DNA from 2 places in the Enterococcus mundtii genome. Region 1 is predicted to be linked to the other one. Evidence: riboswitches for the same ligand, from Rfam matches in the RefSeq annotation. Region 1 holds a riboswitch; the other holds the start of a gene.

Region 1 (20,345 bases):
CTTGGATCCCACGGGCAACAGCGACAACGATTGCTACACCGATCAAGTCTGAAGCACCTGCTAAGAATTCTTTGACAAAATCAGATTCTTTCATACCAAAAGTGATTGCCACAACGATTGACATTACTAAGAATAACATTGTGATTTCAGGGAAATACCAATCGCCTAGAGGCAACATGTTTTTACCTAAAACAGTTCCAATTACAGGTAGGCCAGTTAACCAATTTGTCAATGACTCAAAAATAGTGAAGTTTTCATTCAATGTTGTCCACGGAATCAAACTAATGATCATGATACCAAAAGTAAGGAAGAACAATACATTCACATGTTTTTGTTTCTTCGTGATCATTTCTTGACGATTGATTGCTTCGATATCAAAGTGTTTCATGTCTTCTTCGCGCTGATTATATACTAAAGATTTGGTTGGATCTTTTTCGATCTTCGACGCATAGCGATACACATAAATAATAGAGATTGTTAGTAAGACAACGAACATAAAGAAACGTAACCCAATTCCTTCACCCATTGAAATACCAACGGCTTGTGATGCAACTCCTGTCGCAAATGGGTTAACTGTTGATGCCAAACAACCCACTTGAGATCCGACCAACACGATGGCTACTGCTGTGACAGTATCAAAACCAACGGCCATCATAACAGGAATCAATAATGCGTAAAATGGAATCGTTTCTTCCGCCATTCCATAAGTTGATCCACCTAAAGCGAATAAAAGCATCAATACAGGAATCAACATTTTTTCTTTCCCTTTGAAGCGTTTCACAACAGTTGCGATCCCAGCATCTAATGCGCCAGTTTTATTGATAATTCCTAAGAAACCACCAACAATTAAGATAAAGAATGAAATTGGAATTGCCGCAGGTGTTTCTTTCGTTAACTCACCCGCTGGTACACCCAACATCCCGTTGACTGGAGCCATAAAGATATCCCAAAGTCCTTGTGGATTTTGTTGGACTCTTTCGTAAGACCCTGCAATGATATTACCGGCTTCATCCACACTGTAGTGTCCTGCTGGGATGAACCATGTAAGTACAGCGATAATGGCAATAATAATGAATAAGACCGAGTACGCTGAAGGCATTTGAAATTTCTTCTTCGTTGTTTGTTCCATTTTCTTCTTCCTTTCTTGTTTCAAAAATCTTTGACACATCGGTATTTTATCAAAAAGATGATAAGAACAAAAATAATAACTAGTAGATTCGATAAATTTTATTCAAAACCCTCGTTTATTGTCCCTCCTTTGATTATTTAATTGAAATGCTTTATTCATACCAATTGTAGCGTTTCCGTCGTCTATTATATCAGGTCCATCTAACAAACAAAAGGAGAAGAATTTCACGTTAAAACGCATAAAATACATTTTTATACAAAAAGGCAAAAAATACTCAGACACGATTTATAAAACGCTTACACAATGTCGGTTATTGAATTTTTTTTCATAACAAAATATTAAGAAAAACTTTAAAAAAATATGTGTTAGCTATAAGAATACCTATGATTGGTCATTTGTTATCATCCCAAAAAACTATCTAGGCTCTATATAAATAACTGGAAATGCCCTTTTTAATAAAAAAAAACTTGAAAGTAGGAACTACTACTTTCAAGTTTACTTGTATTTTCTATATTATAATATATCGTAGTTTTTTTAAAAAAGAGTCGTTTACTTTTATTTTACCACGCTATGTCGTTTTTCTAACTGGTGTTGTTTTCTGCTCAACCAAGGCAGTAGTTTGGCGTGTAAGACAAGGAATGCCACACTAACGATAAATCCTTTGATCAAGTTAAAAGGTACGATACCGATCAAAATGTAATTTGCCAGTGGCATACCTAACATTTGGGTTGCGTTAAGGCCTAAAAATGTTAAATAAAGAGGTGTGATCACAAAATAGTTCGCAATACTCATGAAAATGGTTAGTGCAAGTGTTCCACTGATCACGCCTAAAATTTGATTTTTTCCTTTTTGGTATTTGTTTCTTTTGAAGATGTAGAAAATCGGTAAAGTAAAGACCGCTGTTGAAAAGAAACTAGCGACGTCGCCAACTAGATTCTCCGGACTAAAACCGGTCATGATCAAATGTAAGATCGAACGTAAAAACGCGGTAACGATCCCCGCTAACGGACCAAATAAAAACATGCTGATCAAAACTGGGATATCACTAAAATCGATTTTCAAAAAGCTAAATGTTGGCATGATTGGAAATGAGAAAAATTGCAAAACCAATCCGATTGCAGCAAATAATGCGACCGCAACCATTTTTTGTACTCTGGTGTTCTTCATGTTGAAATCCTCCTGTTGGGATTCCTCTTCAGCGAACTATTCAACCACGTAAACACAAACAAAAAAACTCTATTTTCGCAGGGGAAAATAGAGTTAGAGTCATTTGTACATACGTATGCCAAATAAGCTCTATCTTCTTTATCCAGACTTTACTGTCGGTATCGGAATTTCACCGATTCAGCTACTCGCAAAAGTAGGTCGTGGACTATAACCACCGGTCGGGAATTTCACCCTGCCCCTGAAGACGAACCATATCTAATTTTTGTTTACCTTTTTATTATACTTATTTCATAACAAAAAAGCAAGGTATTTAACCTTACAAAAAGTAAGTTATTTATTTTGATTGATTCAATAACTGACTGATTTCTTTTTTATTCAGCTCACGATACTCACCAGGACGTAAACCTTGCAAGGTCAATTCGCCATATTTTTCTCGTTTTAATTTTTGCACAGGTAACCCGACGGCTTGTAGCATGTTTTTTACTTGGTGGTTACGGCCTTCATGGATCGTTAATTCTACGATACTATGATTCGTATGAGGATCAACAGATAAAATTGCATACTTTGCAGGTGACGTTTTCTTTCCTTCAATTTTGATTCCTTTTGTCAATGGATTCAGCGCTGACTTAGTGGCGATCCCTTTGACTTTGGCAACATATACTTTATCAACTTCATGCTTTGGATGCGTCAATCGTTGCGCAAAATCACCATCATTCGTCAATAAAAGTATGCCAGAAGTATCATAATCTAGTCGTCCAACTGGATAGATGCGCTCTTTGACCATTGGTAATAGGTATGTCACTACTTTCCGGCCCTTGTCATCTGCTACAGCAGAAATGACCCCTTTTGGCTTATAAAGTAAATAGTAGCCATATTCTTCTTGATAGATCGGCACTTGGTCGACTTCCACTGTATCGTGTTTGCCAACTTTTACGCCAAGTTCTTTGACGACTTGACCATTTACTTTTACTCGACCAGCCAAAATATATTCTTCGGCTTTACGGCGAGAGGTAATTCCTGCGTGAGCAATTACTTTTTGTAATCTTTCCATTATATGTTTTCTCCTTCATGCACGCCATCAAAAAATAAATCAAGGGGTGCGTCTTCTTCCAGTGAACGTTCGATATCTTGAATATCGGGTAACTCATTTAGCGATCTCAGACCAAAATAATCTAAAAAATGACTTGTGGTCCCGTAAAGGATCGGACGACCTGGTCCATCGACTCGCCCTTTTTCTTCGATCAGTTGGTGTGCAGTCAAGCGTTGGATCGCGCCAGAAACTTGAACACCACGAATCAACTCAACCTCACTTCTAGTGATCGGTTGCTTATATGCAATGATTGCTAGTGTTTCGACTGCCGCTTGTGACAAGGTATTCGATGTCCCTTGCGCGTATCTTTTGACGATCGGCGCTAACTCCTTTTTGGTAGTCAGCACGAGTTGTTTTTCTGTTTCAAAAAGATGTAACGCTGTGTTGTCATTTGCTTCATAACTAGCTGCCAACTCTGCCACTAAAGCAGTCGTTTCTTCTCGTGTATAGGTCAGTAAGGCACTCAATTCTTCAATTGTCGTTCCTTCTTCTCCTACTATAAATAAGATTGCTTCAAGTTCACTTAATTTCGTCATGTTGTGTATCTCCTACTGCTGGATAAAGCATGATTGATTCATAATTTTTTTCTTGCTGAGCCACGATCTGTCCATTTTTCATCAATTCGAGGATCGCCAAAAATGTTGTGACGACTTCGTTTCTAGAAGGCGTTTCAAAAAAAGATTCGAACAAACAGCCATTTTTTTGAGAGACGATGCGCTGTTGGATAAATGTCATTCGTTCTTCGATTGTCGCATCATCAGGTGCGATCGTTTTTTCTTCTTTTTGGGCAAATTTCTTTCGTTCTAAAATTTTCTGCATGGCTTGAAATAAATCGATTTTTTTCACTTGTCCACGCTTCAATGGTTTTTCTTGACCCAATAACTCATCGATTGCAGAAGGTTCTTTTGTGAAATACAAACTACGTTCTTCTGCCTTTTCAGTAAGCTTCTCTGCTGCATATTTGAATTTGCGGTATTCTAACAGCTGATTAACTAATTCGTCACGAGGATCTTCTTCCCAAAATTCTTCTTCGTCATTGCTCACTTCTTGGATAGGCAATAAAGTCTTGCTTTTGATTGCCATCAGTGTTGCCGCCATGACGAGATATTCTCCTGCCACAGCTAACTCAAGCGTCTTCATCGTATGGATATAGTTCATGTATTGTTCCGTGATAGTGGCGATCGGGATATCGTAAATATCGATCGACATATCTTGGATCAGATGAAGGAGTAAATCTAATGGACCTTCAAAGACATCTAATTTGATATTGATTTCTGTCACATCATTCACTCTTTCTTATTTTCCTTGATCCATCTACTTAAATAAGCTTCTGTGATATCCGTTGGATGGATCAACACATCAGGGTATTTTGCTTGCAATTCATTCAACATTTGAAACCCGATATTCTCCCCCCGGTAGGAAGGATTCAACGAAATATCGTGAATCGTCATCTGATCTTTATCATTCCAATGAACACCAATGACTCCTTGGATATTTGTAGAATCTTCAGGTGTATAGAAAAAAAGTTCATAATCCTCAGCAGATTCATACGTATCGATCTCTTTTAGTAAACTTGATTCTGCATTTAACTTTTTATGAAAGCTCAATAGTCCCATCGCGATTTTTCGGTTTTCTTTTCGATAATGTGTTAACATTTTCTCACCATCCTATAAACTAAGCCCTTGGGAAATGCTGCTTGTAGACATCTGTCATTCTTTTTTTCGTGATATGTGTATAGATCTGTGTCGTTGAAATATCTGCATGACCTAATAGTTCTTGAACGGTACGTAAATCCGCCCCATTCTCTAGTAAATGTGTCGCAAAACTATGCCTCAATGTATGAGGGGTCACGTCTTTGTAGATCCCTGCTTCTCGAACAAGTTGTTTTAAATTTTTCCATATTCCTTGTCGAGAGAGACCTGAACCATGATGATTCAAAAAAACGTGGGTTTCAGATGGATTTTTGACTAGTAAAGGACGAACCTCATCCAAATAACGTTCTAACCATTGAATCGCATAATCGCCTAAAGGGATGATTCGTTCTTTATCTCCTTTACCTAAGGTTTGGACCAGCCCTAAAGACAAGTGCAAATCGCCTAACTTCAGTCCGACTAACTCACTCACACGCATCCCTGTTGCATACATGACTTCTAAAATAGCGCGATCTCTGATCCCTAAATTTTTCGATGTATCAGGTGTTTCGATCAGTCGTTCTACTTCCTTTAAAGACAACGTACTTGGCAACTTTTGGGCTTTCTTCGGTGTCTCGATATGTTGCATTGGATCTTGTTCTGTATACCGTTCTTGTCGCAAAAATTGATGGAATTTTCTTAAACTTGTGATCATACGTGTAATCGTTGCAGAAGCCTTATTTTCCGCATGCAACGTTTCTAAGTATTGGATGACGACAAATCGATCAATTGTTTGCCAAGAGGTTATCTCGTGTTCTTTCAGATAGTGCAAGTATTGATTCAAGTCTCGTTCATAACTTTTTCGAGTATTGAACGATAATCCACGCTCGATACTTAAATAGCGAAGATATTCATTGATTTCTTCTTCCATCATTCTCACCTCATGCTTCTTTATCATATCAGATAGCCTTTGGTTTCGGTAGTCTATTTTTTCGTAGACACTTCAAAGAAAAAGCCGTCTATCAATTCAGACGGTCTTTCTTTCTTTTTTCTTATTATAGCATTCTTGGCAGATACCATGAAAGGTCAAACGATGATCTTTGACAAAAAAGTGGTAACGCTGTTCGATCACTTGTTCAACTTCACTTAGCAGATCTTCTTCGACTTCCTCGATCGTTCCACAATCTAAGCACAGGAGATGATGATGAAAATGTTTGGCTCCTTCTTTTCGCAGATCATACCGAGCCACACCATCATTGAAGCTGACTTTGTCGATGACTTTTAGATCCGTTAGAATCTCCAACGTCCGATAAACGGTGGCCAAACCAATCTCAGAGTTTTTCTTTTTGACTAGAAAGAAAACTTCTTCTGCTGACAAGTGTTCTTTTTCGTTCTCTAAGAGGACGAGCAAGGTTGCTTCGCGTTGTGGGGTCAGTTTAAACCCAGATTCATGTAGCTGTTGTTTTGTTTTTTTCATTACTGACATTGTATTCATGCCCATTTTTCTCAACCCCAACAATTTATAATGATTATAATTAAGATATCTAATCAACCGTTCTAGATTAAAATTATTATAAGCTAGACGAGAAAAACATGCAAGTCATTCTCAATTAGATTTTTTTGCTAATTTCGTCACGCCATCCTCTTGTTTGATCAATCCTTGTTTCAATAAATTACCAATCGCACGCTTAAATGCTCCTTTACTGATTCCAAACGCACGCATGATCTCATCTGGATCTGATTTGTCAGTGAATGCGATTTGTTGATCTGCCGAACGTTCTAAAATCGTTAAGATCATTTGTGCATCATCAGAAATCGTTTCATGTGCACGTGGTTTCAAAGAGATATTCAACACACCATCAGGTCTAGCCCCAACTACGCGTCCTTCTACTTTTTCACCTAAACGTGGTTCGCGGTAACGTTCTGAAGGATGGATGAACCCAATATAAAAATCATCCGTCAGCAAATACGTTCCCGTCAGCTTCAAACGATAAGCGATTCCTGAGATGTTTTTATTTTTCAATTCTTCTGAACCTTGCTTACTTAGTGATTTGAAGATTCTTTCTTCTGCTAAACTTCCCCAAATGCGATCTTTCGCGTCGACACGTAAAGCGATCATCAACTGATCACCTTTTTTAGGCCACAACTCAGTCATTGTAGGTAGCTCATCCAGTGAAACAACAAAATCTTTATCCGGTAAACCAATATCAACAAAGACACCTAGATCTTTTCTTGAAGAAGTGACTGTTCCAAAGGCATAATGTCCGATGCGACTCTTCGGGATCACCGTTGTAAAACGATTTTCTTGTTTTTGATTCTGGTAACCAAACCCTTCGACTGCTTCGCCGATCGTATGCTCCCCTTCCTCTTTACTTAAACGGAAAGTTTGTCCATTTTTCTGGACAAAATAATTTTTTTCATTTTCGTCAATCACCATTGCGGTAAAGACATTTGCTAATAATTCGTTCATCTTTTTCTCCTTTTCTAAAAGGCCTTTGTATTCCAACATTTCTTTGCTATCATAACATAACGACAGGTTTATGGATAGAGATTCTCTATAAAAGGTTGAGACGCAAGCGTTCAACTGAAATAGGCCATAAAACCCAAAAATATCCTCATATTTTTGGATTCTAAGGCCTATTCTTGACGTTATGATAGAAAGAAAAATTGTTTGTGGACCATTGTTGTTTCGCTTTGAGGGAATAGTAAATTAGGTTGATAGAACTCTATGTCATACTAAAGCAAACTAACAATCATCTAGTTGCTACCGTTCCCACCAAACCAACCAGTTTTACAATTGATCGTGACGATATAAAATGGTAGTGCACTTTCGCCGATGCCACTCATCAATGACGATTTAGTTGAAGTCGCATAAAGGTTGTAGTAACCTTCACCGTTTTCGATGCGAGCTTTCTCTAATCGATAACCACCTTCAACGATATATCCTCGTGCAATACTTGTTGCGATCACACTTTCTTTGACTCCTGGCGCCCAATCCCAAGCAGGATTAGATGCATCTGCGACATCACTGGCTCTTGTTTCCATGATTGGACGGTTTGCGGAATTTGTCGCTGGCGTTGTCTGTGTCGACTCAGTTTGTTGAGCAGCTGCCTCTGCTTGTGCTTGTGCTTGTGCTTCAGCCTGTGCCTGCGCTTGTTTCGCTTCTTCGGCTTTCTTCGCTTCTTCGGCTTTCTTCGCCTCTTCTGCTTTCTTCGCTTCTTCTTTTTTCGTCAAAGCTTCATCGACTTTATCCAATTCAGTCGCAAGTGCTTTGACTAATTCTGCATTTTTTACTTTCGCCACTTCTACTTTTGCTGTCTCGTACTGCTCTTTCGTTGCTGAATCTTTTACTTGACCATCTGCATAGATCACAGCAGTTTTTTCTTTTGCTGTTTGAAGTTGTTGATACTGTTTGGTTGCTTCATTTGTCGCTTTGTCGATCAATTGACCAAATGCTGTATCTTCTGTTTCAAAACTTTGGATTGCTTGGTCAGCTTTCAATTTGGGTTCTGCGATCAGTTGATCATCTGCGATAACTGGTGTAACAAACCATTCATTGACCGTTTGGATCTGTTTGATCTTTGATTGGATATCTTCAAAGGTTTTTTCCAGATCTGCATAACCTTTTTCATCTTTGACCTCATTCAATGATGCCCTTAATTTTGACAAGTCTTGATTGATCATACTTGTACGAATGAACTGTTCATCATCATCTAAATAAAACGCAGCTAAATCTGATTGTAATTCAGCCATTTTATCTTGTTTACGTTGGGTTTCAGCTGCGATTTCTGCTTGGACTTTTTGCTGATGATCATAATACATCCAACCACCTGCACCAAGTAAAAGCACTGCCGCACTCGTCAGGTATAATCTTTTTTTGGATTTCTTTGATCCTCGATCATTTGGCAATTCTTCTTTTTTGATGGACGCATTGCTTGTTTCTTGTTCCTCAACCTTTGTCTGTTCCGGCTGTGTTTCCACCAGTTCAGTTGTTTCAGGAGCTTCTTTTGGTTGCGGTGCATCTGTTGAAGCAGCTTTCGTACTCTCAACCTTAGAACTTTCCTCTTCGATCGGTTCAGTCGGCTCTACAGGTTCTTCCGTAGAAACTGGGGCAGTTTCTTCTATATTTGTAATTACGTCTACTTGTTCTTCTGTACTTGTTGAAGAATCTTCGACCACAGTATCTTCAATGATCGTTTCTTCTGTTGGTTTTTCCACTGGTGACTCTTTTATTGCATCCTCTTGAGATTTTTCAGGAGAAACTTGCTCCGTTGTATTTTCCGACAAGCGAATGTCGACTGAATCCTCACCCGTTGCTGCCGCCGTTTCGATCATTCTAAGCAGCTCTTTTGCGTGTTCTTCAGTCGTATCTTCACGATGCGCCTTGATGTAAGCAGCTAGAATGGAATTTTCTTCTTCATTGTTTACTGCTTCTTTTAATTCAGCTACTCGTTTTTTCTGCTGCGCTTTTTCTCTTTGCTCAGAGGTAGCAGAGTGATCTGTCTCTGTTTTTTCTTTGCCAAGATTGGTATTTTCTTTTTTATCTACTTGATCATCCTTTGACTCAGTGCTCGTGTCACTTGAGTCAAACAACTCCATGACAGATTCCAATGGTAGATCTTTTAGTTCTGACCATTCGATTGGATCATTCACGATACTGTCTGGATAAACTTCCTCAGCTGTTTCGTCTAACGATTGATTGTCATCTGTTTGCGGTAATTGTGTTAGTTCATCTTGTTGTGGTTCAAAGTCACATTCTGGACATTTTGATTGATCTTTGATTTTTTCTGATCCACATTTTGGACATTTTTTTATCACTTAGCGATCGGCTCCTTTACTAGGTTTTCGCTACCATTAAATCTACCATAATCTAATCCACACGCCAATAGGATATCCTAAGGATTTTATAAAAAAACAAATAAGTCCTTCAGTAAAAAATAAATAACGACCGTAATGAACTACTCTGTTTAAACGATCCTTTGTTGAAAACCAGTTGAATCATTTGATAAAAAACAAACCCTCAATAGCTGGAGAGATCTCCTACTTTGAGGGTTTTCTATCATTCAAGAAAAATGATCTGTTTTTTTCGTTTAAAAAATTATTTCTTGATTATTCCAAGAAATCTTTCAATTGTTTTGAGCGTGATGGGTGGCGAAGTTTTCTTAATGCTTTTGCTTCGATTTGTCGAATACGTTCACGAGTCACGCCGAAGACTTTACCTACTTCTTCCAACGTACGTGTACGGCCATCATCTAAGCCAAAACGCAAACGTAAGACGTTTTCTTCACGATCTGTCAAAGTATCTAAGACATCTTCTAATTGCTCTTTCAGTAATTCATACGCTGCATGTTCCGCAGGACTAGTTGCTTCTTGGTCCTCGATAAAATCACCTAAATGCGAATCATCTTCTTCACCGATTGGTGTTTCTAATGAGACAGGTTCTTGAGCGATTTTTAAGATTTCGCGTACTTTTTCTGTAGGAAGATCCATTTCAGCACCGATTTCTTCAGGCGTTGGTTCTCTTCCTAAGTCTTGTAGTAATTGACGTTGAATACGGATCAATTTATTGATGGTTTCTACCATATGCACTGGAATACGAATCGTGCGGGCTTGGTCAGCAATTGCACGTGTGATCGCTTGACGGATCCACCAAGTTGCGTAGGTAGAAAATTTGAACCCTTTACGGTAGTCAAATTTTTCAACAGCTTTCATCAATCCCATATTTCCTTCTTGGATCAAATCTAAAAATTGCATCCCACGACCCACATATCTTTTGGCAATACTTACAACTAAACGAAGGTTGGCTTCAGCCAAGCGTTGTTTCGCTTCTTGGTCACCTTCTTCGATCTTCAATGCTAATGCTACTTCTTCTTCTGCAGTTAAAAGGGAGACGCGGCCAATTTCTTTGAGGTACATCCGAACAGGATCATTGATTTTGACGCCTGTTGGTGCAGAAAGATCTTCTGTTTTAGCTTGTTCTGCTTTTTTCTCAGCACTTTTCAGACTGTGGATCGATGGTTCACCATTCTCGTCAACGACGCTGATACCTGCGTCCTCTACTTTTTGGATCAACTTATCCATCTCATCTGCATTTAAAGTGAATGGTGTCGCAAGTTTATTTGATAGATCATCATAAATCACTTGCCCTTTTGGTTTATTTTCTTTAATGAACGCTGCCACTGCTGCTTCATATTTTTTAACATCTGTTCCATTTGCCATAAAAGAAGGCCCCCTTTAAGTAGCTATTCGGCTTGTTTTAACTGTTTCGTTAAATTAATGATCTCAATCGTCAATTCCAATTCTAACTGTTTGTTCCCGGTACGTCGTGCTTCTTGCTGCATCTGTTTTTTTGTTATGATTTCTTCAGCTAAGCCCGATTTACTGATCACTCTCAGTAAGTCTTGGATCTCACGCGGCGTACTTTCTTCCGCCATTCGCATGTATTCGATCTCGACCACTATCCGCCTTAAATTTTCATCTTGCAAGAAGTCTAAAAACTCCGCAAGTTTGAATTCTCCATTTTGAGATACAAACGCATCAAATAAAAAATAGATTTCTGCATAAGTATCATGAATAAATTGAACCCCTTGTTCCTTGAGTAGATTACGCACAGCAAGTTCTTTGAACGCGCGATACAATAGCATTTGTTCTGCTTTTTCAACCTGAGATAGTGGACGTTTTTGTCTGATCGTTCCAGATTTTACGGACACCTGCTCTGTCGTTGGTTGAGCTTGTTCTTGCTTGGTTGGTTGATTCTTTCGGCGCAGATCACGTATTTGTTTTTGCATCGTTTCTCGACTCAGCTGAAATTCTGCTGATAACTGCGTTAAATACATGTCTTGTTCGATTGGCGAAACAACTTTACTCAATTCACTTAGTACCGCTTCAAGATATTCAATTTTATCTTTTTCATTTTCCAGATTTTTTTCTTGCTTCAAATAACGCGATTTAAAAGCAAAAATGGTTTCTCGTCCGTGTAAAACTAATTCTTGAAAAGCATCTTCCCCATACTTTCTCAAGTACTCATCTGGATCGAGTTTTTCTGGGATCGCTACGACAGATAATTGCATTCGACTATTTTGACGCAATAGCTCGATGCCTCGGTTCGTAGCTTCTACTCCCGCACGGTCACCATCATAACAAAACACTAATTCTTTTGTCAGTTTTTCCATCTGCTGAATCTGTTGAGTCGTGAGACTTGTTCCCATGGAGGCTAAACCAGTCTTGACACCCGCTTGCCATGCAGCGATAACATCCATAAACCCTTCGAATAGTAAGATTTCACCCGACTTGCGGATCTCACTACGTGCTTTGTCTAAGTTGAATAAGACTTGTCTTTTGTTGAACAGATCCGTTTCAGGACTGTTCAAATATTTTGGTTGATCTTTTGTATCGTGTTCACCAGCCAAGTAACGACCAGAAAACCCGATCGTCCGACCTTGACCATTACGAAGAGGAAACATGATCCGTTGATAAAAACGATCCGACATCCGTCCATCATCATGGGTCACAAACAAGCCGGACTGCTGGAATACTTCCTCAGAATAGTCTTCATTTTGGAATACTTGTTGTAAAAATGAGCGTTCATTTGGCGAAAAACCGATCTTGAATTCTTCGATCAACTCGGTGGTCAGACCGCGTTCGAGTAAATAATTTAACGCTGGCTCACCTACTTTTGTGTGCAACAACATGTGATGATAAACTTCTACTGCTTTTTCATGAGCCGCAATCAATTTACCAGTAGCTGAATCTCCGGTTTGAGCAGTTGACGTTTGTTGTCGCCACTGATCTTCGAGTTGGATCTGTTCTAAATCAGCGACCTTGACTACTGCTTCTGGAAAAGACAGACCTTCCAATTCTTGAAGAAACGTAAAGACATTCCCACCTTTTCCACAACCAAAGCAATGGAAAATCTGCTTATCTTCCGCCACCGAAAATGAAGGAGTACGTTCTTCATGGAAAGGGCAGAGACCTAAATAATTCTTCCCAGATTTTTTCAACTGGACGTATTGCCCAATCACCTCAACGATATTCGTTTGATTACGAATCGTCTCAATGGTCTCTTGAGGGATCCTTTGAGCCATATTCTCACCCCCTGCATTAGTTGATATCTCATACTCATCGACAAGACATTTCAGGAGAATAACCGGTAAAAAATCGCACTAACGAAAATCAGTGCGATTTTAAAGGACACAATTATACATGTTTCATTGTACCATATTCCTATACTTTTTCAAGTGATAGATACTGGATTATATGACATTTTCTTCCATTTGAGTATGAGGAGTTTTATTTGCATTTACTTTATTCAATAATTTGTTTTGTATGCCTAATTTCCAATATCCTAAACGTAATAATACATTCAAAACCATAAAGCCAACAAAATATGGCCAAGTATTTCCTAACCCAAGATTGACTTCTAATATATGATGGAAAAGCATCGCAGCAACATAAATACCGACCACTGTGGTAACTGCTAAGAAAATCCGTAATGGATTGAATGGCAAGCAGGCTTTGATCACTGCCAGACAGCTGATCCCAATCAATAAATAATACATCAATGTCGTTGTTTCACCAGATGTCCAACCTTGGTTGTGACCGATCAGGTAGATCGCCACAGTATTGAAAGCAACAAGCAATGCATTAGGTAATGCATTGACTAGCGCAGTAGGCAGATAGCGATAATCGACTTTTCGTTTATCATTCTCAAATGATAAGAAGAAAGAGGGATACCCTTCGATAGCAAGATCGATCAACGTGATCTGGATCGGGATAAATGGGAATCCGATAGCCGTCACTGCACATAAAATCGATAAGATAAATGAATAGATTGTTTTAATAAAGAAAATACCTGAAACTTTCGTTACGTTATTCACGACTCGGCGTCCCTCAAACAATACCTCGGGCAATGTCGTAAAATCAGAATCTAACAAGACAAGATTAGCAATTTGTCGTGTCGCTCCGTCTCCTTCTGCCATCGCAATACTACAATCGGCTTCACGTAAAGCCAATACATCGTTTACGCCATCTCCAGTCATTGCAACTGTTCCTCCACTTGCTTTCAGTTCGTTGACTAAGAGTTTCTTTTGTTGCGGACTCACTCGCCCAAAAACTGTATATTGATGCGCCGCTTTTCTGACTTCTGCTTCTTCTGTCAAATCAGATAGATCAACATACGATTGATAGTTGGGCAAACCAGCACGTCGCGCAATATTGGACACCGTAAAAGGATTGTCTCCAGAAATCACTTTCAAGTCTACCCCTTCTTCGTGTAGATAAGCTAAGGTTTCTTGCGCGTTTTTACGGATAGGATCATCGATTTCAAACAAAGCAATCGGTTCAACCCCTTGAGGATCGCCTGAAGACAACGTTTGATTGGGAGCAAGACCTAACATCAATACACGAAACCCGTTGGCCTGGGCTTCCACTAAACTTTCCGGCAACTGATCGTCTGCCACTAACCGTTCCGGAGCCCCGACATAGACTACACCTAGTTCAGGAAATTCCATTGCGCCCCATTTGCGGTCAGATGAAAAGGCTAATTTTTCTCCGACATCGTAACGATTAGAAATCTCGAAATACTCTCTCAACGCACGCATCGTGACATTGTTATCGCTACTTTCAGCTAAATATGTTCCCATAATGGTTGGAATCATTTTTTCATAGGTTTTATTTAAGGGTTCGACTCGTTGGATGCTCATTTTTCCTTCGGTGATCGTCCCTGTTTTATCAAGACATAATGTATCTACATGTGCCAGTGTTTCGATAGAATACATATCTTGGACTAAGATTCGTTTCTTCGCTAGTTTCGTTACACCAGTCGTCAATGCGATACTGATCAATAACACTAATCCTTTTGGTAACATTCCCAGTAAGGCCGCCGCAGAAGCAACGACTGATAGTTGGATCGACGCATTTCGAATGAACAAAGCTTCCAAGAATAAGATGATCCCTAAAGGAATGATCACAAAACTTGTAAACTTAGATACTTTGCGGATCGATTCCACAAGTTCCGAATGAATTTCCTTGTGTGTTTTTGCTTCGTTGGTCAAGCGGACAGCATAATTATCTGCCCCAACACGGACAACTGTAGCAAAGACAGAGCCACTAGTCAGGTAACTACCAGAAAGCAATTCTGCTCCTGACTCTTTGACGATCAAATCAGATTCACCGGTCAGTAAAGCTTCATTTGCCTCTGCCCGACCACTGATCACTTGCAAGTCTGAAGGAATCTGTTCACCCGCACCGATTTTGACAAGATCGCCTAAAACTAGTTCTTTCGTTGCGATCATCTGTTCTTTCCCATCACGAATGACGGTTACTTCCGCCTGGGAGACGATTGATAATCGGCGCACAAGATTACGCGCATGGATTTCCTGATAGATCCCCATGGTGATATTTACAAAAATAATTGCTAAGTAAGCCATATTTGAATAAGCACCAACTAGTAATAAGCAGAGTCCTATTCCTAAGTTCAAAAAATTGAATAATGTTAAAATATTATCGCTAAAAATTTGTTTCGTACTTTTTGTAGCATCCTCTTGGTAATCATTCTGTTGACCAGAGGCACGTCTTTGTCTCACTTCATTTTCTGTAAGTCCCTTTAATTCTTTCATTTCCATATCACGCCAACTTTCAAAAATAATCACTTCAATTAGTCTAGCTGTTTCTACGATTAAAAACAACTCGTTTTTTTTATTTTAAAAAAAGATAGAAAAATCAAAAAACAGCGGATCTGTTTTCTATTTTTCTATCTCACCATATACTTCACCTAGAAAAATCACAGAAGAGAATCGTTTCTTCGAACCATCTATCAAGAACGTGGCTGATTGAATACAACGATCACGTGACTTTTCTTCTTGTGCTTCTTCTACTTATACTGCTCTTCTAATCGGCTCATCCACCAGCCTAGTGCAGCACCAGCAATGAATAACACTGGACATGCCAAGATACCTAAAATGCCAAGTCCACTATAATTTGTAGGAATGATCATGATCGTGGATGCAAAAACAATGCCTAGAATAAAATGGAATAATTTGCTATAAGCTTTTGAGAAAATAAAATCCATTACTTTGGAAAGACCTAGTACACACACGATTCCGCCGATTGCAATAGGAATGATCACTTCTAAACGCACTTCTTTAAATCCATCAGCCATCGCTTTATACAGTCCCATGTAAACTAAAAAATTCGACGGACTTAATCCAGGAACGATCATTCCGAGACCAATCAAACCGCCTGCCATCATCCAGGTATAGACATTTTGTTCTACTTGCCCATCAAATAAACGGGCACCATATAACAAGAAAAGATAACCTAAAATAAATGTCACAACCATAATAATGAGATCTGTATTGTTTCGGCCTTTTTTCCCTGACTCTTTCCATAAAGCGGGCACCGTTCCAGCAATACATCCCACAAAGAACCACAAAATCGTTGTTTCATAGGCCCCTAGTAAAAAACTGACTAAAAAAGACAGCAAGAATACGCCAGTGACACCACCTAAGCCGACTGGTAAAAAGAATAAGACGTTTTCTTTAAAGTTTCTAGTGATATGTGCTAAGAAAGAAATCAGCCGCTCATACATTCCAAATACTGCTGCTAAAGCTCCTCCGCTCACTCCCGGCAAGATAAATCCTGAGCCGATAAACATTCCTTTGAAAAATCTTAATCCCCAATCTTTCGTTGTATTCTCTCTTTTCTCCATTACTTTTTGATTTTCTTCCACTCGTCCAAGCACTCCTTCTTTCCATTCATTGTATTCATTATTCGTCTTGCTTTGATTTGCAGTTGGTTCGATCCAACAGGCTTAAAAAATATTTTCATACCATTCAAGAAACTGTTGGTTCATCTTCACTACATCTGCATAAAACATATTACCACCATTATGGTATAAATACCCACCATTATACAATAATGACTGGATTCGCCAATAGCGATAGGTTTTTTTGTTGTCATTGCCTAAAAGCGGACTCAACACATCCCTAGAATACTCTTCGGCTAAACGGACCGTGTTCTTCCCGCCTCTTTCGTTGACGTAAGCAATATAGTCTTTGCCAAAATTGTACGCTTGGATCGCTGTCGCCAGATCGCAACCTAATGCTTTCGCCTCAGCTATCATCTCTGAGAGGTATTTGACTCCTTGGTCAATACTTCCTTCTTGTGTCGTGATCGCCCCCATCTGTCCATAGGCACTTTCCGAACTTTGCATCAAATCGACACCATTTCCTCTTGATTCAGTAAGTATGATTGCCTTCACTAGATTCTCATGTTCTTGCATTTGATACTTTTCTAATGCTGACGAAATCTCTGGCTGATAATTTTCTACACGCTTGATCGATTGATATGTTCTACCGAATAGAAAAAGAATCGTTGCCAGAATCGTGAAGACAAATAGACCTACGATCATACGGGAGATTGATTTTCTTTTTTTCTTCATCCAAACCCACCTAGCTATTTGACATCTTTTTTTATCTTACTATTTCTTTTCATTCTTGGCTATTTTTTCTCTGTTTTTTCTTATTTAATTTAATAAAAAATGAATGTTTCATTTTCCCTTTCATCTTACGAAAATGATCGTTCGTTTTATAGAGTTTCGATTTCTAAAATAGATAAAGAGCGTTATAATTCAAAATAGTAGGTGATAAATGTGAAAAGAGAAAAGAAATTTGCAAAAATGGCAGATGGTACTGACATCTATTATGAAAAAAGTGGACATGGATTTCCCCTCTTGCTACTTCATGGAAATGACGGGAGCGGTGATTTCTTTTCAGAACAAGTGCCCGTTTTAGAACAATACTTTACGATTTATCTCATCGATAGTCGCGGGCATGGACAATCGACAAATCAAGCAGGAACATTGAATTTTCGTTTGATGGCAGATGATTTATTGACAGTCATGCTGCTGGAACAAATCTCACAAGCGAATATCTTGGGATTTAGTGATGGAGCCAATCTTGCCTTAGTTTTTTCAAGCAATTATCCAGATAGGGTCAATCGCTTGATTTTAAATTCGGGTAATACACGGTTGAATGGGGTTCTCTGGTCCTCACGACTACTCAGTGCTTTTCACTATTTCTTTGTTTGGTTGCGCGCACTGTTCCAGCCACATTTACGTCAGCATTTATTGGTCATCGATTTATTGCTTCATGATATTGGCCTCACGACAGAACATTTAGAAAAAATCAATTGCCCAACACTGATCATCGTCGGTAAAAAAGATGTCATCAAACTGAAACATTCGCTTTATTTAGCGAAAACGATCCCTAATGCTTCATTTGTTCTCGTCACAGGACAAGGACACCAATTAGCTCGCCAAAACCCAGAACGCTTCAATCAAGAAGTTTTAGACTTCTTGACAAAATAAATTTGAAAATAGTAGGTGATTTTTTGTTCAAGCCAATCATTCAGTGGTTCAAAAGCCACTTGAGACTTATCAAAACGATTTTTTTGATTTCTGTATTAGTGATTATTATTCGTGAATTGATGACAATCAGTACTTTGTTATCTGCGGACCAACTAGCTCAAACATTTTCCACGATCCCACTCTGGAAAATTGGTGTCATGTTTTTGATTGGGTTGATTTCTATTCTACCCATGATTGGATATGATTTGATTTTCAACAAGTTACTAAATCAAAAGCAAAAGCCATTATATTTATTTGAAACAAGTTGGATGATCAATACTATTAATAACATTGCTGGATTTGGTGGCTTTGTCAGTATCGGTTTACGATCCGAACTCTACGGTCAAAGAAAAGATAGCAAACAAGTCATGCAAGCTTTATCTAAAGTATTTTTATTTTTGATGGCGGGTTTATCTCTGTATAGTTTAGTCTCGTTTTTTATGGTCTTCTTTACTCCTGTCGCTCCGTTTCTTAAACAGTATTGGATTTGGTTGATTGCCGGTGGTTTGTATTTCCCCATCGTTTTTATTTTTACCACGATCAAAAAAGAAGGCTATGTTGGTGGTCTTTCAATTAAATCCCAAGGGCAATTGTTACTCGTTTCCTTATTGGAATGGACGGGTGTCTTAGGAACCTTTCTTGCAGTCGGCTATTTGATGGAGATCCCCATCGATCTATGGCAAACAATCCCTCTATTTATCGCTGCTTCAGTTATCGGGATCATCTCAATGATCCCAGGAGAAATCGGTAGTTTTGATGTGATGATGATCTTTGGTTTATCAGCTCTAGGTATCCCTAAAGAAACCGTTGTGATCTGGATCTTGCTTTATCGGATCTTCTATTACTTTATTCCATTTTTCATTGGATTAGTTTTCTTCTTTAAAAATGTCGGTGTATCGATCGACCAACGATACTCTGGTATTCCAAAGCAATTAGCGACCCAGATTGCTCGGAAGATCCTGGTGATCTTAATGTATTTTTCTGGCATCATGTTGGTTCTTTCAGCAACGATCCCGCAAGCATTTACTGAGTTTCGTTGGTTGCATCATATCAATCCTATAAAGATGCATTTTATTATGCAATTTCCAAGCATATTGTTAGGCTTCTTGTTTGTTATTATGGGACGAGGCATCGCAGCCAGAGTCAAGCGTGTCTACTGGCCAACCATTTTTTTGATCCTTGTTTCATTAATTTATGTTGGGCTGAATGATCTAAGCACTACTGGCATTATTTTCTTACTATTGCTATTAGGTATCGTGATCGCTTCACGTAATGAATTGTTCAGAGATCAATTTATCTACTCGTGGGAATGGTTGACGATCGATGGGTTGATCATAGGTGCATTGACCGTTTTATATATCGTGATCGGTGTTTATAATATGCCCACTTTCCCACATCGTAATCATCGGTTTATTTCATTTTTTCTATTTCCATCAGAAAAAATTTGGTTGTCTGGTTTTCTAGCAATTTTAGCAGTAGCCTTTATCATGATTTTATTTGTCCACTATCTCCAAGGTAAAAAAGCACAAGTTGGACAAGAGTTAGATGAAGCGGTCGCCACCACGATTTTAGAAACTTACGGCGGTAATTCAGATAGTCAACTGATATTTTTGAAAGATAAACGGATGTTTACCTATGAAAAAGACGGGGAAGCAACCGTCTTGTTACAATTTGCTAGTTATAACAATAAGTGTGTGGTGATGGGCGATCCCTCAGGCAAAAAAGAAGATTTTCCAGAAGCGATCGAAGCCTTTATCGCAGAAACAGATCGCTTATGCTACTTGCCAGTCTTTTATGAAACGAGCGAAGAACTGGTTATGATCCTTCATGAATTTGGCTATGATTTTATCAAAATGGGCGAAGAAGGCCATGTTTCGTTAGCCGACTTCACGACTTCTGGGAAAAAAATGAAAGGCACACGTG
Region 2 (4,465 bases), on a different replicon from region 1:
TAATGATATAAATATATGCTAAATAAATAGAAAAATGCTATCAATTTTGCTTTTCCCAAGAGTGTCTTTTTACGGTGTACCCTAAATAGACAAAAGCGTATCGCAAAAAAATCTAGATGTCATTTTTTTAGAGGCAAAATATTACACAAATTATTATTACCTACGTAACCATTTTACTTATCAAAAATACCTGACAAGAGTTATCCTGACAGGTATTTTTGATAGCAACAACCGCTTTTAATATATTTAGTAAACTGAAAGTTAGTAGATCCGCAGTAAAATCATCATATTCAAAAAATAATAATTCTTAAATTTGTTGTGAAAGAGAGATCATCTCAATTAACCCTTGAGCAGCTTCACTACCTTTATTCCCTGCTTTCGTACCTGCTCTTTCAATTGCTTGCTCAATAGTTTCTGTGGTTAATACACCAAACATCACTGGAATATTGGACTCTAGGTTAATATGTGCGACTCCTTTGGCTACCTCATTGGAAACCAATTCATAATGAGTAGTTGCTCCTCTGATAACCGTCCCTAACGTAATCAATCCATCATAACTATCCTTTTTGCTAAGTTTTTTGGTGATAAAGGGAATTTCAAAAGCTCCCGGTACCCAATAAATATCAATTTGCTCTTCTTTCACACCATGTCTTTTTAAATTGTCCAATGCTCCTTGCAACAATTTTTGATTGATAAATTCATTAAATCGCGCGACTACTATTCCTATTCGAAGATCCTTTGTAGAATAATTTCCCTCATAAATCGTCATGTCTTTACTCCTTTATTTTTATACTGATAAATAATGATTAAACTTATCTTTTTTTGTTTTTAAATAGGCTTGGTTTTCCTTTTGTGGAAAGGTTTCAATTGATACTCTTTCTACAATCGTAATTCCATCTCGTTGTAACTCTGTTACTTTATCGGGATTGTTTGTAAGTAACCGAATAGAAGTTGTACCAATTGATTTTAAAATGTCTGCTGCAAAATGATAATCCCGTTCATCCGGAGCAAAGCCCAATTCAATATTTGCTTCATAAGTATCAAATCCTTGTTCTTGCAATTGATAAGCTTTTAACTTATTTCTCAATCCGATCCCACGACCTTCTTGACGAAGATAAAGAATAGCTCCAGTACCCTCTTCTGCAATCATTCTCATTGCTTCATGTAACTGTTCACCACAATCGCAACGATGAGAACCAAAGACATCACCAGTTAAACATTCTGAATGAACACGGACTAATGTAGGTGACTGACTATTTTGAATATCTCCTTTTGTTAGCAATAAATGCTCCATTTTGTCTCCATCTTCATAAATAGTCAATTTGAAATCACCATAATCTGTCGGTAAATTTACTGTTATATGACTACTTTCTTCTAAAAAATTTACCAACTCATCAATAGTGATCAAGGGTAATTGCCATTCTTCAGATAAACGTATCAGATCTTTCATCCTTGCCATCGTGCCGTCCTCTTTCAGGATCTCACAAATATAAGCGGCCTCTATACTATTAGCTAATTTGGCTAAATCAATTGCAGCTTCGGTGTGTCCTCGACGTATAAGCGTTCCACCCTCTACACTAATCAAAGGAAAAATATGACCTGGTCTAAGAAAATCACTTGATTTCGAATGAGGATCAGCCAATGCTTTAATGGAAGTAGCTCGATCAAATGCTGAAATACCCGTCTTTGTATGTTTATGATCCACACTAATCGTAAAAGCTGTACCAAACGCATCCGTATTATGAGTTGTCATTTCTTCTAAAGATAAGTGTTGCGCAATCTTCTTCGATATTGGCGCACAGATTAATCCTCGACCAAATTTGGTCATGAAATTAACCGCCTCAGGTGTGACATATTCGGCTAAACCAACCAAATCTCCTTCTGATTCTCTATCTTCATCATCAGCTACAATGATTAGCCCCCCCTTTTTCAAAGTCTTTATTGCCTCAGTAATATTACTCATAGTAAGTCCTTCTCCTTGTACATCTCAAATTTATTTCTCTGTGCCTTTACATATTTTCCAATGATATCCGTTTCTATATTCACAAGATGTCCCACACCTAAATTCCCCAGATTTGTCAAAGATTTGGAATGTGGAATCAGACTAACTGAAAAGCTTGCTATTGTTGTATCCGTAACGGTTAAACTTACTCCATTAATTGCAATTGATCCTTGTGGAATGATTTCACCTGCATATTTAGTTGGGTAAGCAAATGTCAAAACTAATGCGTTTTGATTCTCTATTTTCTTGATCAACCTTGTAACAGTATCAATATGTCCCGCAACAAAATGACCTTCAAAGCGTTGCATCATGGAAACTGCTCGTTCTAAATTTACCCTATCTCCAACTTTTAAGGTGGAGATAGTGGTCCGTTTAAAGGTTTCAGGCATTATTTCAGCTCTAAAAAAAGTACTTGAAGTCTCAATAGCAGTTAAACATACCCCATTAACTGCCATACTATCTCCAATTTTGTAATCACGTAGGACACTGTTGGAAGCTTGAAAAGTAAGTTGGATCATTTGTTGGCTTCGTCTAATTTCTTTGACTGTTCCTTGTTCAATGATTAATCCTGTGAACATTGCTTTCGTTTCCCCCTAACTCGAATGTCTTCTCCAAGCTGTTCAACTTCCAAAAATGCTAATTGTTGTTCTTTAGAAACTAAACGTTCACTATGAAAGGACATCGGACTTTTTCCACCAAAAAGTTTGGGTGCGATATAACTGATGACTTCATCCCAGAGACTTTCTGCTAAAAAAGCATCATGGATTTTCGCTCCACCTTCTACATACAACGACTGAATACCTTTCTTTCTCATGGTCTCAATAAAGAACGTAAAAGAAAACTTAGGTGTATAAAAAATGGTTACATGAGGAAATCGTTCCTTTAGCTTAGAATTTTCCGTAAATATCCAGACCGGACTTGTTGTCGTTTGAAAAAGATCGAGTTTAGGATTTTTAAGGATCCGTCCTCTACGATCCAAAACAATGCGCACTGGTGAAAAGCTAGTTTCGGCATCAGGTAACAAACGAGGGTCATCAACTAGAACGGTTTCGCTCCCCACAACGATTCCTTGATATTCTCCTCGCTCTTTGCGTACTCTTGAGATTGACTCTGAGCCCGTGATTGAGTACCGAGAATCTTTCTTTATAGAAATTTTCCCATCTAGTGTAACGGCTTGTTTCAATATGATATAGGGACGATCCATTTCAAAAAAATGGTTATAAAAAGGATTCAGTCCTTTACATGTCTCTTCTTCGACACCTACAATTACTTTGATTCCATGCTTTTGTAAAAATTTTCTGCCTTTTCCTGCTACTAAAGGATTTGGATCAAGTTGCCCTATGACTACCGTTGTGATACCAGACTGGACAATGGCTTGCGTACAAGGTGACTGCTTTCCTTGGTGGTTACAAGGTTCTAAAGTAACATATAAAGTTGAATCAAACAGTTCTTCGGGGGAACCACAATTTTGAATAGCATTTACTTCAGCGTGAGCCTCGCCATAATGTAAATGCGCACCTAGTGAAATTAGCTTTCCTTCTTTGACAATCGCAGCGCCAACTAATGGATTGGTAAAGGTGTTTCCCTTTCCTTTTTTTGCCTCTTCAATCGCAGCTAGCATGAAAGACTGGTGCATATCAATTCCCCCTTTCAACAAAAAATGCCCTGCGAAATTAATCACAGGGCATAACTAAATAAACCTAAAGATAATCGATTTTAATACAAATAAAACCGATCTTCAGTCGATTTTTCTTCTCCCATCCAGACTTTAACTGTCGGTGCCAGATTTTCACTAGCTCAACCACAAAAATGTGGGTCACGGACTTCGAGTAAACTCGTCACCGTCGGTCGGGAATTACACCCTGCCCCGAAGAAATATTTAATTCGTTTAGAGTATATTCTTAAATCTCAAATGTGTCAACCTAAAAAAGTAAAACGTAGTATGAACGTAAGCATTGCATTAATGTTGAACGTATAAATAAAATAAGAATATCGTGTCCAGAAAATGGTCCGTTTCTGGACATTTTATTTTTTTACCTTAAATTTAAATTTCTCTATACTTTTAGTGTTCATAAACCCATATCAAAATCTATGTTCAATTAATCTATATGGAGAAAGTTATGTTACAATAGATTTTAGTTAGGAGTGATTTTTTTGAAAATAGGATATGCCCGAGTATCCACTGGATTACAAAATTTAGATTTACAAAAAGATAGTTTAAACAAATTTGGTTGTGAGAAGATTTTCACCGATCATATGAGTGGAGCAAAAAGTAATCGACCAGGATTGGACATGGCCATCGATTTTGTTCGTTCTGGAGATACTCTCGTAGTTTGGCGTTTGGATCGGCTGGGAAGAAATATGGAAGATCTGATTTCGATCGTCAATCGTTTGAATGAACGTGGTGTGAGTTTTCATAGTCTTCAAGAAAATATCACAATGGACAAATCTAGCTCTACCGGA

What was found. A riboswitch is a leader RNA that binds a small molecule or an ion and turns the genes downstream of it on or off. The one in region 1 is predicted to bind FMN.
Region 2: it holds a riboswitch for FMN, as region 1 does, so the genes downstream of both, ribD (bifunctional diaminohydroxyphosphoribosylaminopyrimidine deaminase/5-amino-6-(5-phosphoribosylamino)uracil reductase RibD) here and EM4838_RS04945 (ECF transporter S component) in region 1, are expected to answer to the same signal.

What each region holds. Positions count from the first base shown of each region.
Region 1 covers NZ_CP018061.1:979,309-999,653, reverse strand. The annotation lists gene EM4838_RS04950 (YfcC family protein) at 1-1,129, opposite strand, end outside; gene EM4838_RS04945 (ECF transporter S component) at 1,685-2,296, opposite strand; FMN riboswitch at 2,424-2,546, opposite strand; gene EM4838_RS04940 (pseudouridine synthase) at 2,631-3,347, opposite strand; gene scpB (SMC-Scp complex subunit ScpB) at 3,347-3,922, opposite strand; gene EM4838_RS04930 (segregation/condensation protein A) at 3,906-4,676, opposite strand; gene EM4838_RS04925 (GNAT family N-acetyltransferase) at 4,673-5,041, opposite strand; gene xerD (site-specific tyrosine recombinase XerD) at 5,061-5,948, opposite strand; gene fur (ferric iron uptake transcriptional regulator) at 6,045-6,518, opposite strand; gene EM4838_RS04910 (CvfB family protein) at 6,624-7,487, opposite strand; gene EM4838_RS04905 (cell division site-positioning protein MapZ family protein) at 7,775-9,835, opposite strand; gene rpoD (RNA polymerase sigma factor RpoD) at 10,127-11,236, opposite strand; gene dnaG (DNA primase) at 11,260-13,101, opposite strand; gene EM4838_RS04890 (cation-translocating P-type ATPase) at 13,270-15,639, opposite strand; gene EM4838_RS04885 (DUF368 domain-containing protein) at 15,888-16,724, opposite strand; gene EM4838_RS04880 (lysozyme family protein) at 16,827-17,456, opposite strand; gene EM4838_RS04875 (alpha/beta fold hydrolase) at 17,667-18,383, shown strand; gene mprF (bifunctional lysylphosphatidylglycerol flippase/synthetase MprF) at 18,407-20,345, shown strand, end outside.
Region 2 covers NZ_CP018062.1:55,936-60,400, reverse strand. The annotation lists gene ribH (6,7-dimethyl-8-ribityllumazine synthase) at 308-769, opposite strand; gene EM4838_RS15965 (bifunctional 3,4-dihydroxy-2-butanone-4-phosphate synthase/GTP cyclohydrolase II) at 788-1,963, opposite strand; gene EM4838_RS15960 (riboflavin synthase) at 1,960-2,580, opposite strand; gene ribD (bifunctional diaminohydroxyphosphoribosylaminopyrimidine deaminase/5-amino-6-(5-phosphoribosylamino)uracil reductase RibD) at 2,565-3,638, opposite strand; FMN riboswitch at 3,748-3,881, opposite strand; gene EM4838_RS15950 (recombinase family protein) at 4,148-4,465, shown strand, end outside.